Regions from separate parts of the Halobacillus sp. GSS1 genome, predicted to be linked through region 1. Evidence: riboswitches for the same ligand, from Rfam matches in the RefSeq annotation. Region 1 holds a riboswitch; each other region holds the start of a gene.

Evidence for each region. Region 1 has a riboswitch for S-adenosylmethionine ahead of J0K78_RS14415 (methionine ABC transporter ATP-binding protein). Riboswitches for the same ligand answer to the same signal wherever they lie in the genome.
Region 2: another riboswitch for S-adenosylmethionine. It lies ahead of J0K78_RS18835 (PLP-dependent aspartate aminotransferase family protein); the one in region 1 lies ahead of J0K78_RS14415 (methionine ABC transporter ATP-binding protein).
Region 3: another riboswitch for S-adenosylmethionine. It lies ahead of J0K78_RS11685 (Na+/H+ antiporter NhaC family protein); the one in region 1 lies ahead of J0K78_RS14415 (methionine ABC transporter ATP-binding protein).

What each region holds. Positions count from the first base shown of each region.
Region 1 covers NZ_JAFLHE010000008.1:42,430-46,663, reverse strand. Annotated here, with positions in the region: gene J0K78_RS14425 (MetQ/NlpA family ABC transporter substrate-binding protein) at 1-303, opposite strand, end outside; gene J0K78_RS14420 (methionine ABC transporter permease) at 335-1,003, opposite strand; gene J0K78_RS14415 (methionine ABC transporter ATP-binding protein) at 996-2,021, opposite strand; SAM riboswitch class I at 2,104-2,212, opposite strand; SAM riboswitch class I at 2,438-2,543, opposite strand; gene J0K78_RS14410 (TlpA family protein disulfide reductase) at 2,634-3,056, shown strand; gene J0K78_RS14405 (thioredoxin family protein) at 3,193-3,507, opposite strand; gene J0K78_RS14400 (toprim domain-containing protein) at 3,518-3,865, opposite strand; gene gcvH (glycine cleavage system protein GcvH) at 3,988-4,234, opposite strand, start outside.
Region 2 covers NZ_JAFLHE010000019.1:26,080-30,313, reverse strand. Annotated here, with positions in the region: gene J0K78_RS18840 (aliphatic sulfonate ABC transporter substrate-binding protein) at 1-780, opposite strand, end outside; gene J0K78_RS18835 (PLP-dependent aspartate aminotransferase family protein) at 807-2,585, opposite strand; SAM riboswitch class I at 2,724-2,834, opposite strand; gene J0K78_RS18830 (trans-sulfuration enzyme family protein) at 2,907-4,052, opposite strand; gene J0K78_RS18825 (NUDIX hydrolase) at 4,112-4,234, opposite strand, start outside.
Region 3 covers NZ_JAFLHE010000004.1:302,612-306,845, forward strand. Annotated here, with positions in the region: gene J0K78_RS11670 (ABC transporter permease) at 1-55, shown strand, start outside; gene J0K78_RS11675 (ABC transporter ATP-binding protein) at 78-851, shown strand; gene J0K78_RS11680 (ABC transporter substrate-binding protein) at 879-1,952, shown strand; SAM riboswitch class I at 2,023-2,130, shown strand; gene J0K78_RS11685 (Na+/H+ antiporter NhaC family protein) at 2,185-3,588, shown strand; gene J0K78_RS11690 (glycoside hydrolase family 3 protein) at 3,921-4,234, shown strand, end outside.

The sequences.
Region 1 (4,234 bases):
AGTCTCCATATAAGGGATCGTTTGGAAATAGTTTGCATCGATTCGACCTTCATCTAAGTCTTGGTTCGGTAAAATATAATCCTGATATTCTTCAATCTCTAATGTGATTCCTTTTTCTTCGAGCATAGGTTTTGCTTTTTCAAGAACTTCAGCGTGAGGAACACTAGTAGCTCCTACCTTAATCTCTTTGGTTCCATCCTCACCTTCAGATCCTGATGAAGTTTCCTCCTCATTCGATGACCCGCAAGCTGCGAGAACAAGGATAAATAATACGGCGATTAAACTCGTCCAGATTTTTTTCATTTTTTATTCTCTCCCTTTCTTTATTTTATCTTTATCTTTTATCCAATTTCCGTGAGATCGCATCTCCGATGAATTGGAATATAAACACAATCAATATGATTAAAATGGTACAGATAAATACAACATCAAAATTACTTCTTTGGAAGCCGTAGAAATAGGCGAAGTCGCCAAGTCCACCTGATCCAATTGCACCTGCTACTGCGGTGTATCCAATCAATGCGATCGCTGTTACAGTAATTCCCGATATAAGCGCTGGCATCGATTCCGGGAGTAATACTTTAAAAATGATGGTCGAGTACTTCGCTCCCATAGATTTTGCGGCTTCCACAACACCTTTATCGACTTCTTTCAAAGCAATTTCCACTAAACGGGCATAGAATGGAGCTCCACCAATAATTAGTGCAGGTAGCGCTGCTTGAGGCCCTCGAATAGTTCCAATCAGAAAATCAGTAAACGGGAACAACAATAAAATGAGAATGATAAAAGGAATCGCTCTAAATATGTTAACGATAGAGGCAGTGATCCAATTCAATGTTTTGTTTGCCCAAAGACCCCCAGGGCCGGTCAAATAAAGAAGCAGGCCCAATAGTAAACCTAAAACAAACGTACCCGCGACAGATACCAGAGTCATGTAGAGGGTTTCATTTGTAGCTGTAATCATGTCTTCCATTCTTACGTTCGGGAACCATTCATTAAACATGTGGATTCACCTCCACTTCTACAGATGTTGACCCAATATAATCAATGGCACGCTCGACTTCTTTTTGATTTCCATCAAACTGTACAAACATTGTTCCATACGCACCCTTTTGCGTCTGGGTGATTTTCCCATGCAGAATGTTGACATCTACTTCAAACTTCCTGGATAAATCGCTGATGAGTGCTTGATTTGTACTTTCTCCGACAAAGTGAAGGCGTATAATTTCTCCAGATCGGTAATTATCTTTGATCAACTGCAGGGAGGTCTCTTTTTCCGGATCTCCCATCACCTGATCCACAAACTTCTTCGTTACCGGTTTTTGAGGATGAAGAAAGACATCCAAGACTTCCCCTTGCTCCACAATCTTCCCTTCTTCCATAACCGCCACCTGATGACAAATTTTGCGTATTACATGCATTTCATGTGTAATCAGAACGATTGTAAGGCCGAGCTTTTCATTAATATCCACAAGAAGATCAAGAATCGAATCCGTGGTCTCTGGGTCCAAGGCGGATGTAGCTTCATCACACAAAAGAACTTTAGGGTTGTTTGCAAGTGCTCTGGCTATCCCCACCCTCTGCTTTTGTCCGCCACTCAATTGGGATGGATAAGAACCTCCACGTCCTTTCAACCCCACCAATTCAATCAATTCATCGACTCGTTTCTGCCTTTCAGCTTTAGGGATCCCGGCAATTTCCAATGGAAAAGCGATATTATCATGAACGGTTCGCGACCAAAGCAAGTTGAAATGTTGGAAGATCATTCCGATTTCTTGTCTTGCCAACCTTAATTTTCCTTTGCTTAAAGAAGTGAGTTCCTGATCATCGACAAGAATGCTTCCTTCTGTGGGGTCTTCCAACCGGTTCAGTAAACGAATAAATGTACTTTTACCGGCACCGCTATAGCCGATCACCCCATAAATTTCCCCTTTGTTAATGTTAAGACTTAAATCATCCACAGCTCGTACATCCTGATCTTTCGTGTGGAATATCTTTGATAGTCCTTTAATTGTAATCATGATGATTTCCCTCCACTTCCAAAAAAACGCCGCTCTGTTATGAGAACAGAGCGGCGTTTTTAATCTTACCTAAAAATCTGTTCTCTCATCTGTCAAAGTTTTTCACTTTGCAGGAATTGGCACCTGAGCAAAATAGTTCTGCCGGTTGCCGGGCATCATCGGGCCAGTCCCTCCGCCACTCTGGATAAGAGATTTTAGTCTATTAAATTATTATCACTTTAACTCGTTTAAGTAGCACAAAGAGGATTTTAGCACCGTACGAATTTTGTGTCAACTCCAAAACAGATTGTTCAGAAAATAAAGTCGATCAAAAATAAAAAAAAACGATCAATTATAAACCAAAACATCAAATATTCACGCGATTTACACAATAAAAAAATCCCTTCTTTAATAGAAGAGATTGATCGCGTTTACATTTCTCATCTATCAAAGTCAAAGACTTCGCAGGATTTAGCACCGTACAGTCTACCTGCCGGTTGCCGGGCATCGTCGGGCCAGTCCCTCCGCCACTCTGGATAAGTGAAGATGTCGATATGAAATTAATAATTATGTTAGCATGGGACATAGATTAGCGTCAATCCATAACTTCGCCAGATACAAAGGAGAATGACATTGAGTGAACAAGCCCCTTTATTTGAACTGCCTTATATTAACGATCAATCTTCAATCTATAAACTGGAAGACGACCTAGGGAAAGTTATTGTCTTGACCTTCTGGGCCTCCTGGTGTCCAGATTGCGGGAAAGATTTACCTATGAAAGAACAACTGTTCAAAACGATGGATCATGAAAAAGTAACGATGCTGACGATCAATGTTTCTGGAAGGGAACGGATGATAGAGGAAGGTCTCGAATTCACCGAAAAGTTTTTAATGCAGCCTACTCTTTCTGACGAAGGACGTTACGTTTATGACATGTACAATTGTGATGGCGTTCCTTCCACCATCATCATCAATCAACAAGGTAATATCCATGCGAATTTTGGTGATCAGTCCTCCTTCTTAGATATTGTAAGCAAACTAGGAGAAATCGTATGATATTCATGACTAGAAAAAACAGGGAAGACTCTGGAGAGTCTTCCCTGTTTTTTATTATAGAATAACTTCCAAACCATATTTAATAAGAGAAGTTTTCAATTCTACAGTAGTGGTCATTTCCTGGGAAATACATACACTATTCAACAAAACCAACGACTCTCTCATACATATAGGAGACAGATTGAAAAGCATATATCTTTTCCTCTACCTCCCCATCCCTCGTCACTAGCAGACATGGGACACTTTTAATCTTATAATACTGCATCCATTCAGGGTGCAGAGAAGCATTCATTTCCTTAAAAACTCCCCGATCAAAGACCGCTTCAAGTGTTGTAAGCATTTGACGTGCTAAATGACACGTTGCGCAAAAAGGGCTGTGAACGAAGGTGAGGGTCGTTTGTGGAGCATCAAAGTGCTTCTTTACTTCTGGTGATGTTTTTATTTCCTCCACAGCCATCCTCCTATATTAAATAAATCGATTTTACGTTGAAATGCCTACTAAGTAAGGCTCTTGCTAATTCAGCTTCCGGCGTAGCTGCTACTTCTCTGAAGGCCTTATCTATATAGATATGTTCGGCGTGAGGAAGCTCTTCCGTCAATTGTTTTCTTAATTTGTAGCCAGAGTCATCTTCATCCACGAGAATATACACGGTCCGATCATCTAAATTGTGATCAAAAATCATTTCTTCCATCCGCTCGATTCCTAAAGTCCCATGGGTGCAGATGATTTCAATATCTTCATCAAGAACCTTGTTCAACTTCTTTTTATCCGTGATTCCTTCAACAATGACGATTCGTTCTCCATCCATCTTCATCACCTACTATATAGAAACAGACCATGCCTGTCAGGCATGGTCTGAACATGATTAAGATCAAACGTGATCATGTCAGACAAGGTTTCTTAAAGCCCTGCCTGTCCAATGCACTATCCTTAGTCTTCATCAATCATTGCTTCATATTCTTCCGCGGTCATCAAATCATTGACCTTGGAGTTGTCACTTGGTTCAACAACAACCATCCAGGCTTTATCGTAAGGAGATTCATTAACAAATTCCGGACTGTCTTCCAAGTCTTCATTAACTTCGACAACCTTACCACTAAGAGGAGCATAAAGTTCAGAAACTGTCTTCACAGACTCTACACTGCCAAACGGCTCATCCGCTTCCAGCTCATCCCCG
Region 2 (4,234 bases), on a different contig from region 1:
TTCTTCAGCAAGGATCTCTGCTGCTTTGCCTGGATTTTCAATCGTCCATTTTCTTGCTTTTTCATAAGCTTCAATGACCTGTTTGACGATTTCGGGATGCTCCTTGGCATAATCCGAGCGAACGTTTAATGTTCCGTAAGTATTGAACTCCGGCTTACGGTAGAAAAGTTCAGCGCCGCCCTCCAATTCATTCCGGGCCATATGAGGGTCGAGCCCTGCCCATGCATCAACATTTCCATTAGCCAGTGCCGTTGCTCCTTCAGGGTGCTGCAGGTTCACAAGCTCAATGTCATTCGTAGAAAGCCCGTGATCCTTAAGTGCGCGGACTAAGAAAATGTAAGGATCCGTTCCGAGCGTTGCCGCCACCTTCTTCCCTTTCAAATCTTCCACAGAAGATATTCCGGAATCAGGGTTCGTAACGAGTGCTGTCCATTCGGGCTTGGAATATAGATAAATGGATTCGACAGGAGCATTGTTCGCTTTTGCCATCAGAGCCGCTGCACCTGCGGTCGAACCGAAATCAATACTGCTGGAATTCAGGAATTCAAGAGCTTTGTTACTTCCCTGACTGAGGACCCATTCCACTTCGACCCCTTCATCTTTAAAGACTTCTTCGGCAAATCCCTGCTCTTTCAATACAAGACTCGTGGGAGAGTAATAGGCATAATCGAGCGTCACTTTGTCTGGTGAGCTACTCTCCCCTTCTGCATCTCCGGAACAACCCACCAAACCCACGGCTGCAAGTAACCCTATCGTCATGAATGTTTTCTTAAATCCCATCTTACACGCTCCTCTATGATATATTTTTAGATTTCACAGGCATACGTATCAATGGTTCCCCGTAAACGCTGGGCCTCTTTATACGTACACCGGTTATGAACGACTTCAAGTCCTGCTTCACTTGCAATCTGGGCCGCCTTCGGTGAGATGACACCTTCCTGGAGCCAAAAGACATCCGGCCTGATATCTGCCGCTTCTTTAGCAATTTCAATGGCTGCTTCAGGACTGCGAAACACTTGCACAACATCAACTTTAAATGGAATCGATCTCAGATCAGGATAGGCTTTCTCACCAAGGACTTCTGTTTCCCGTGGATTTACAGGGACGATTTGGTATCCCATCCTCTGCATTTTTCTAGCTAGGCGATGACTCGGACGTGAAGGCTTTCCACTCAATCCGACAACCGCCAAACGTTTGGGACGCGTTTCTCCATCTTCCTGGGTTTTGGAGGAGCTCAAGGCCCATTTGATGACACCTTCGTCATTTTCAGTAATCGCCGTTTGTTCCGTTTCCCTTCCGGTCGCTTTAGCAATGGCACGATCAAGATCGTTGATTAAATCTTTGCTCGATTCAAGCCCTATGGATAAGCGGATCAATTCCTCTGTCACTCCACTTGCAGCTAGATCTTCGACGGATAACTGCTGATGAGTCGTGGAAGCGGGATGGATAATTAACGATTTCGCATCTCCGACGTTTGCTACATGTGACCAGAGTGAAATGTTGTTGATCACTTGTCTCCCGGCTTCCCGTCCGCCTTTAATGCCAAAGTTAACGATAGAACCATATCCTCCTTCAAGATATCGAGTGGCCAACTCATGAGCCGGATGCGAGGGCAGGCCTGGATACGACACCCATTCCACATCGGGATGACCTTGTAAGTATTCTGCGATTTCCTGGGCATTGTCTCCATGCCGGGCGACACGCAAATGCAGTGTCTCCAAACCTTGCAATAACAAGAAGGCATTCTGAGGACTCAAACAAGAACCAAAGTCACGAAGCAGCTGGACACGCAATTTCGTGATATAAGCAAGCGTTCCGAAATCGGCGGTATAGACGATCCCGTTATAACTATCATCAGGCTCTGTGAAAACGGGATACTTGCCGTTGTCCCAATCGAACTGTCCCCCGTCTACGACAACTCCTCCAATGGCCGTTCCGTGGCCGCCGATCCATTTCGTTGCGGAATGGATGACAATATCGGCCCCGTATTCAATCGGCCGGCATGTATAAGGGGTGGCGAATGTATTATCAATCAAAAGCGGAAGGCCATGATCATGAGCGACTGAAGCTACCTTTTCAATATCCAGCACATGAAGACTTGGATTACCAATGGTTTCAGCGAAGACCGCTTTCGTTCGCTCTGTAATCGCTTTGCGGAAATTTTCCGGTTCCTCCGGATCAACAAAGTGAACTTTAATGCCATATCGCGGTAAAGTATTGGCGAATAAATTATAGGTGCCGCCATACAGGTTTGCCGCGGCAACCACTTCATCTCCAGATCCTGCGATATTCAGTATGGATAAGGCAATGGCTGACATCCCGGAAGCCGTCGCAACAGAAGCGACCCCACCTTCCAAGAGGGCCATCCTTTTTTCGAAAACATCAACGGTCGGGTTTCCGATCCGGGAATAGATGTTTCCAGGCTCATCAAGGGCAAATAGGCTCTGCGCATGTTCTGTGTCATGGAAAACATAAGAAGTCGTTTGATAAATCGGCACCGCCCGAGATCCCGTCGTTGGATCTGGTGATTGTCCTCCGTGTAAAGAAATCGTATCTACATCATAGCTTTCAAATGAATTTGTCATGATTGTTTCCTCCCCAAAAAAGTTTTCTATTCTTATAAAAATAGTTGGTTTTAAGCATGCATAAAGGGCCTGGATCTCTCTCCGAACAGCAAAAAACCCTCTTCCAAATAAGAAGAGGGTTTGTCATTTCGGTTCCTCCTCTTATCTGCCAGATCAATCTGATCTGTAGGACTTGGCACCTTTTCAAACCGTTGTTTGAAGGTTGCCGGGCTTCACAGGGCCTATTCCCTCAGCCTCTCTTGATAAGAGATGTATGCAGTTGATTGATTATGTTGTGAATTATAACGGATAAGAATCAGAAAAGTCAATCATTTTAAAAATTTAATTTTCTGAAGCTTCTATTGCCCTTCTCAGCTGATCGATAATATCTTCATGATCTTCAATTCCGATGGAAAGACGAATCACATAATCATTGATACCGATTTTCTCTCGTTCAGCGTTCGATAACGCACGGTGAGATGTACGGACAGGATAAGAAACAGTCGTTTCTACTCCCGCCAGCGTAGGAGCAATCTTCACCCATCCAAGTGACCGGAAGAATGCCTCTATGTCAATCGAATCATTAAGTTCGATGGTCACAATGGCTCCGTTTCCTTTTTCCGATACCTTATCAGGATAATAGACGGTCCGGACCGCGACATGGTCATTCAGGGCGGTTGCTACCTGTTTTGCATTGTATGATTGCTTCTTCATTCTAAGACCTAAAGTTTTGGCTCCGCGTTGAGTGAGCCATGCTTCGAACGGGCTTAGATTCGCTCCAAATGTGACAATCTTCTGGGTAGCGGCCTGAACCAAATCCTCATTCCCGACCAGCACTCCGCATGTCACATCACTGTGACCACCAATATATTTCGTCCCACTATGGACGACAAGATCGACGCCATGCGTGTACGGCTGCAATAAGTACGGGGTGGCGAACGTATTATCAACCATCGTTTTCACATTCTTTCGACGAGCAAGGTTGACTAATCCTTCTAAATCTTCCACACGCAAAAAAGGATTTGAAATCGATTCCGTATAGAGAAGCTTCGTTTGATCCGTCATCGCTTCTGAAACGTCGTCTAAATTTGAAAAAGAAACCATCGTTACATCGATGCCGAACGCAGGCAGTTCTTTGGTGATCAACTTGTGTGAACCTCCATAAACATCTTCTGCTGCAACGATATGATCCCCAGGTTTGGCAACCGCGAGAATGCCGGCAAGAATGGCTGACATTCCAGATGAAGATGCCACTCCAGCTGGTGCTTCTTCCAGTTCCGCAATGGTTCCTGCCAGTTCATCTGTATTAGGATTCCTCTCTCTTGTATATAGATAAGGGCTGTCTCCCTCATAATAACTTTCCAAATGATCCAAATCTTTGAAAGTAAAGGCGGACGTCTGGTAAATCGGGGTATTCTTGCTATTCGGGACAAGACGTTGATCCGCTTTATGGTGCACGATCCTCGTATCAAATGATGTATTCGTCATCGTTCGTCTCCTCTCTCTATCGCTTAATCAGAAATTATATAGAATAAGCTTGAATATTGTCAAAGTTTTGCGACATATTCCCTGATCGCATGAAAGATGTACCGTTCATACCCTTTTTCATGAGGGACAATATTCTTACGCGTCACTTCTTTTTCCTCACCACTAAGAATAGAGACCACCTT
Region 3 (4,234 bases), on a different contig from region 1:
TTTGTTTTCGGTCATTCTCCGGGGCCTGCAGGCCAAATTGCTGCCATGGCGCTAACTGATGAAAGGAGCGACAGGGGATGGAGGCTAAAATATCGATTCAGGATTTAACAAAGGTTTTTTATAAAAAAGAGACCCGCGTGACGGCCTTAGAGGGGATTTCTCTTGATATTGCGGATGGTGAATTCGTCTGTCTCGTCGGGCCGAGCGGCTGTGGGAAAACGACGCTGTTAAGGATTCTGGCGGAGTTAGAAAAACCAAGTGGTGGCTCCTTCACGATTGCAAAGAGTAAAAAAGAACGGCCGCTGCAGTCGATGGTTTTTCAGGAAAGAGGAGTCATTCCATGGTTGACCGTTGAAGGCAATGTGAGTTTCGGGTTAAAGATGAGACACATGCCTGCAGATGTAATCAAGGAGCGGACCGCTTATTATTTGAATAAAGTAGGGCTCGAGAAATTCGCCAAGCTCTATCCAAAAGAGCTTTCCGGTGGGATGAAGCAGCGCGTCAGCATTGCGAGAGCATTTGCGAACGATCCGGAAATCCTCCTTATGGATGAACCTTTTGCTGCGCTCGATGAGCAGAATAAATTCATTTTGCAGGAGGAACTTTTAAATATATGGTCAGAAACGAAGAAAACGGTCTTATTTATTACCCATAGCATAGATGAAGCGCTCCTACTTAGCGACCGGATTTTGTTAATGAGCTCGCAGCCCGGCACGATTATCGATGAAAAACGGATTGATCTGCCGCGCCCGAGAAATATGGAGCAGGTACGGGCGGACCCTTTGATGGCGGAGCATTTTGTGGAGATTTGGAATCATCTTCAGGAAGAAGTACAGCGTTCGCGTAAATAGAGGAAGAGAGGGGATTGGAATCCCATGATGAAAAAAGTATGTCATCTGTTTTCTTTTTTGTTGATTATCTTTGTGCTGTTCGGGTGTTCCTCCAGTGATGACGGGGGAGATACAGGTAGCGGTGGCCTCACAGACGGTGATTTTGCTCCATTAGATAAGAAGGCGACGGTAGTAATAGCTGAAGATGGAGCAGCTTCAGGGGCCGGCTTTTATATTGCTGAAGAAAAAGGGTACTTTGACGATTACAACATTGATATCAAGTTCACAACGTTCGCCAATAGTGACGATATGCTTCCAGCTCTGGCAGCAGGGGAAGTGGATATTGCCGGTGGTGTTTCCACGGCTTCCTTCTTCAATGCTATCGCCCAGGGGATTGACGTGAAGATCATTGCCGATAAAGGGCATTATTTCGATGGCAGCTCCTATTTCAGTTTTGTGATTCGTGAAGATCTGCAGGATGAAATCAAAGAGTACAGCGACTTGAAAGGAAAGCGGATTGCCGTTTCATCGAGAAATGCTGTGGATGATTATATTTTTCAGCGCATGCTTGAACATGCCGGTCTGACAGAAGACGATGTCGAATTTGTTCTCATGTCTGACTTTGGAAACATGCTTGCGGCCATGGGGAACAAATCGATTGATGCCGCTCTTCAGATCGAGCCACTGATCACTCAGGGAGAAGCACAGAACCTGCACGTTCGTTTCGGTGACGCTACAGATTTCGCTCCGGATGCACAGATTGCGATGGTGCTGGGATCCCCTGATTTCATCGAAAAAGAAACCGACGTTTCTGTACGTTTTATGGCTGCCTATCTGAAGGGTGTCCGTGATTATAATGATGCGTTCCTTCATGATGAAGGTCTTGATGAAGTGATTGATATCATGACCAAACATACGGCGCTTAAGGACGCAGAAGTTTGGAAGAAAGTCGGTGTGACGGGGCTTGACCCTAACGGAGAAATGTTTATTGACGATATTAAGAAACAGTTCGAGATGTATGATGCGAACGGTGCTATCAGTGGAGATATTAACTTCAATGATGCCATCGACACGTCTCTTTCTGAAGAAGCGATGGAAATGATCGGGCGCTACGATCGATAACAATTTTTCTGAAAATCTCTTGTCAGAGGATCTTTTTTATTGTAAAGTTACCATTAACTCAATTGAATATTTCTTATCAAGAGAAGCGGAGGAACTGGTCCTGTGAAGCTTCAGCAACCACCAACATCGGTTGGCCGGTGCTAAGTCCAGCAAGTGATGATCACTTGAGAGATAAGAAGGAATGAACGGATACGTTTCAAGAGCCTTCTTATTGTAAGAAGGCTCTTTTTTGTTGGCCGCCTTCTTTTGGATCAGGAACTTTTCTCGGGATAAAACCAACTATTCTGATGAGTTATATAAAAAAGGAGGTCAAATCATGACAAAACCAAGCAGCAATGCTTTCGCACTCATCCCATTTGTGGTCTTTATTTTGCTTTTCATCGGATCAGGGGTCATCACAGGTGATTTTTATAAAATGCCCGTTCTAGTTGCCCTATTCGCAGCTATTCTCTTCGCCTTAGCCATGAACCGGAAAACGGATTTCCAAACGAAAATTTCCCAGTTGACGAAAGGAGGAGGGCACCCGAACATCATTTTAATGGTGATCATCTTCCTGCTGGCGGGCGCATTTGCTGCCGTAGCATCCGGAATGGGAGCAGTTGAATCCACCGTCAATCTCGGCTTGACTTATCTCCCTGGAGGCTGGATGGTCGTCGGTTTGTTTGTCATCGGCTGCTTCATCTCGATTTCCATGGGGACCTCAACAGGTACGGTGGTTGCCCTCGCCCCTATCGGCGTAGGCGTGGCAGAACAGACGGACATTGGCCTTGCCCTGGTCATGGGTGCCATTGTCAGTGGTGCAATGTTTGGGGACAACCTTTCCGTTATTTCAGATACGACCATTGCAGCTGTCCGTACGCAAGGCACGGAAATGAAAGAGAAGTTCAAAGCAAATTTCTTTATCGTTTTACCAGCAGCCATCATCACGGCCGTTATTTTTGCTGTAATGACGGCGGATGCCTCGGCTAGCCTGGATGAAAACTACGCGTACAACATTGTAGAAATTTTACCTTACTTAGGCGTGCTTGGCTTTGCGATTGCCGGAGTGAATGTCATTTATGTTTTGATTGGTGGTATTGTTTTCGCCGGAGGTGTCGGCCTTCTGCTTGGAAAGTTTTCTGGTATGGAGTTCGTCACTATGGTAGGGGATGGATTTACGAATATGCAGACGCTCGCAATGATAGCGATTTTGCTCGGTGGTCTTGTGGAATTGATCCGTGCAAATGGAGGGATAGAGTTTCTATTACAAGCCGTGAGTCGGAAAGTGAACTCGAATCGTGGCGGGGAGCTTGGTATTGCAGGGATTGTGACGGCCGTCAACTTTTCTACTGCGAACAACACGATTTCCATCATTACAGCGGGCCCGCTGGCGAAACAGATTTCTGATGAATACGGCATCGAAGGGCGTCGCTCCGCAAGTATCCTCGATATCTTTGCCAGTTCCGTTCAGGGAATCATTCCTTATGGTGGACAGATTTTAGCAGTGGCAGGTGTGGCTGGTATTTCTCCTGTCGCGATTGTTCCGTTTTGCATTTATCCTTTACTCACAGCTGCAGCCGGTCTTTTAGCGATCGCTTTCAGATATCCGAAATTCACAGTAGAAAAAAGGAAAGCCGTAATGAGGAGTGCTTCTTAAGAGGGAAAGGAACCTGGATCCAGGTTCCTTTTTTTATGTACTTTTTTTACATTAATTTCAAGAAAGGTTGACATATTATTTTAAAATGAGTCGATTGGAATAGTAGGAAAGCTTTGGAAAAAGAAGGGAAAAAGGACGATTCGGGCCTTAAGTGGTATAGACGACTATATCTATTTCCGTTACGCTTTTATTACAAAATGTAAACGTTTACAACAATATTTCTCCTATACCGACTTTATGAAGAACTGCTTTTTTAGAAAACGTTTTGCGAAAGGGTCTTTTTGGATAGGAAGACACCTTTTACAAATAGATAAATCAAGGAGGAATGGCGAATGAGAATGGCGGGGAAATGGATGTTTATCTTTACACTGACCCTGGGTATGATGCTGCCATCGTGGTTGATGGGTACAAAGGTGGAAGCCGCTGAAGATGGCGGATTATCGGATTTAATCATCTTTGAAAACGTACCACAGGCAGATTTAACGATGGAAGGGGATGAGTTTACTCTTTCCGCACTGAATGTGTATGAAGACGGACATTTTACAAAAGTGGAAGACGGACTCGTTTGGAAATCGAAGAATTCGAACGTTGCCACTGTGGAGGATGACGGTACGGTCACTTTTACAGGAAAACCTGGACGTACATG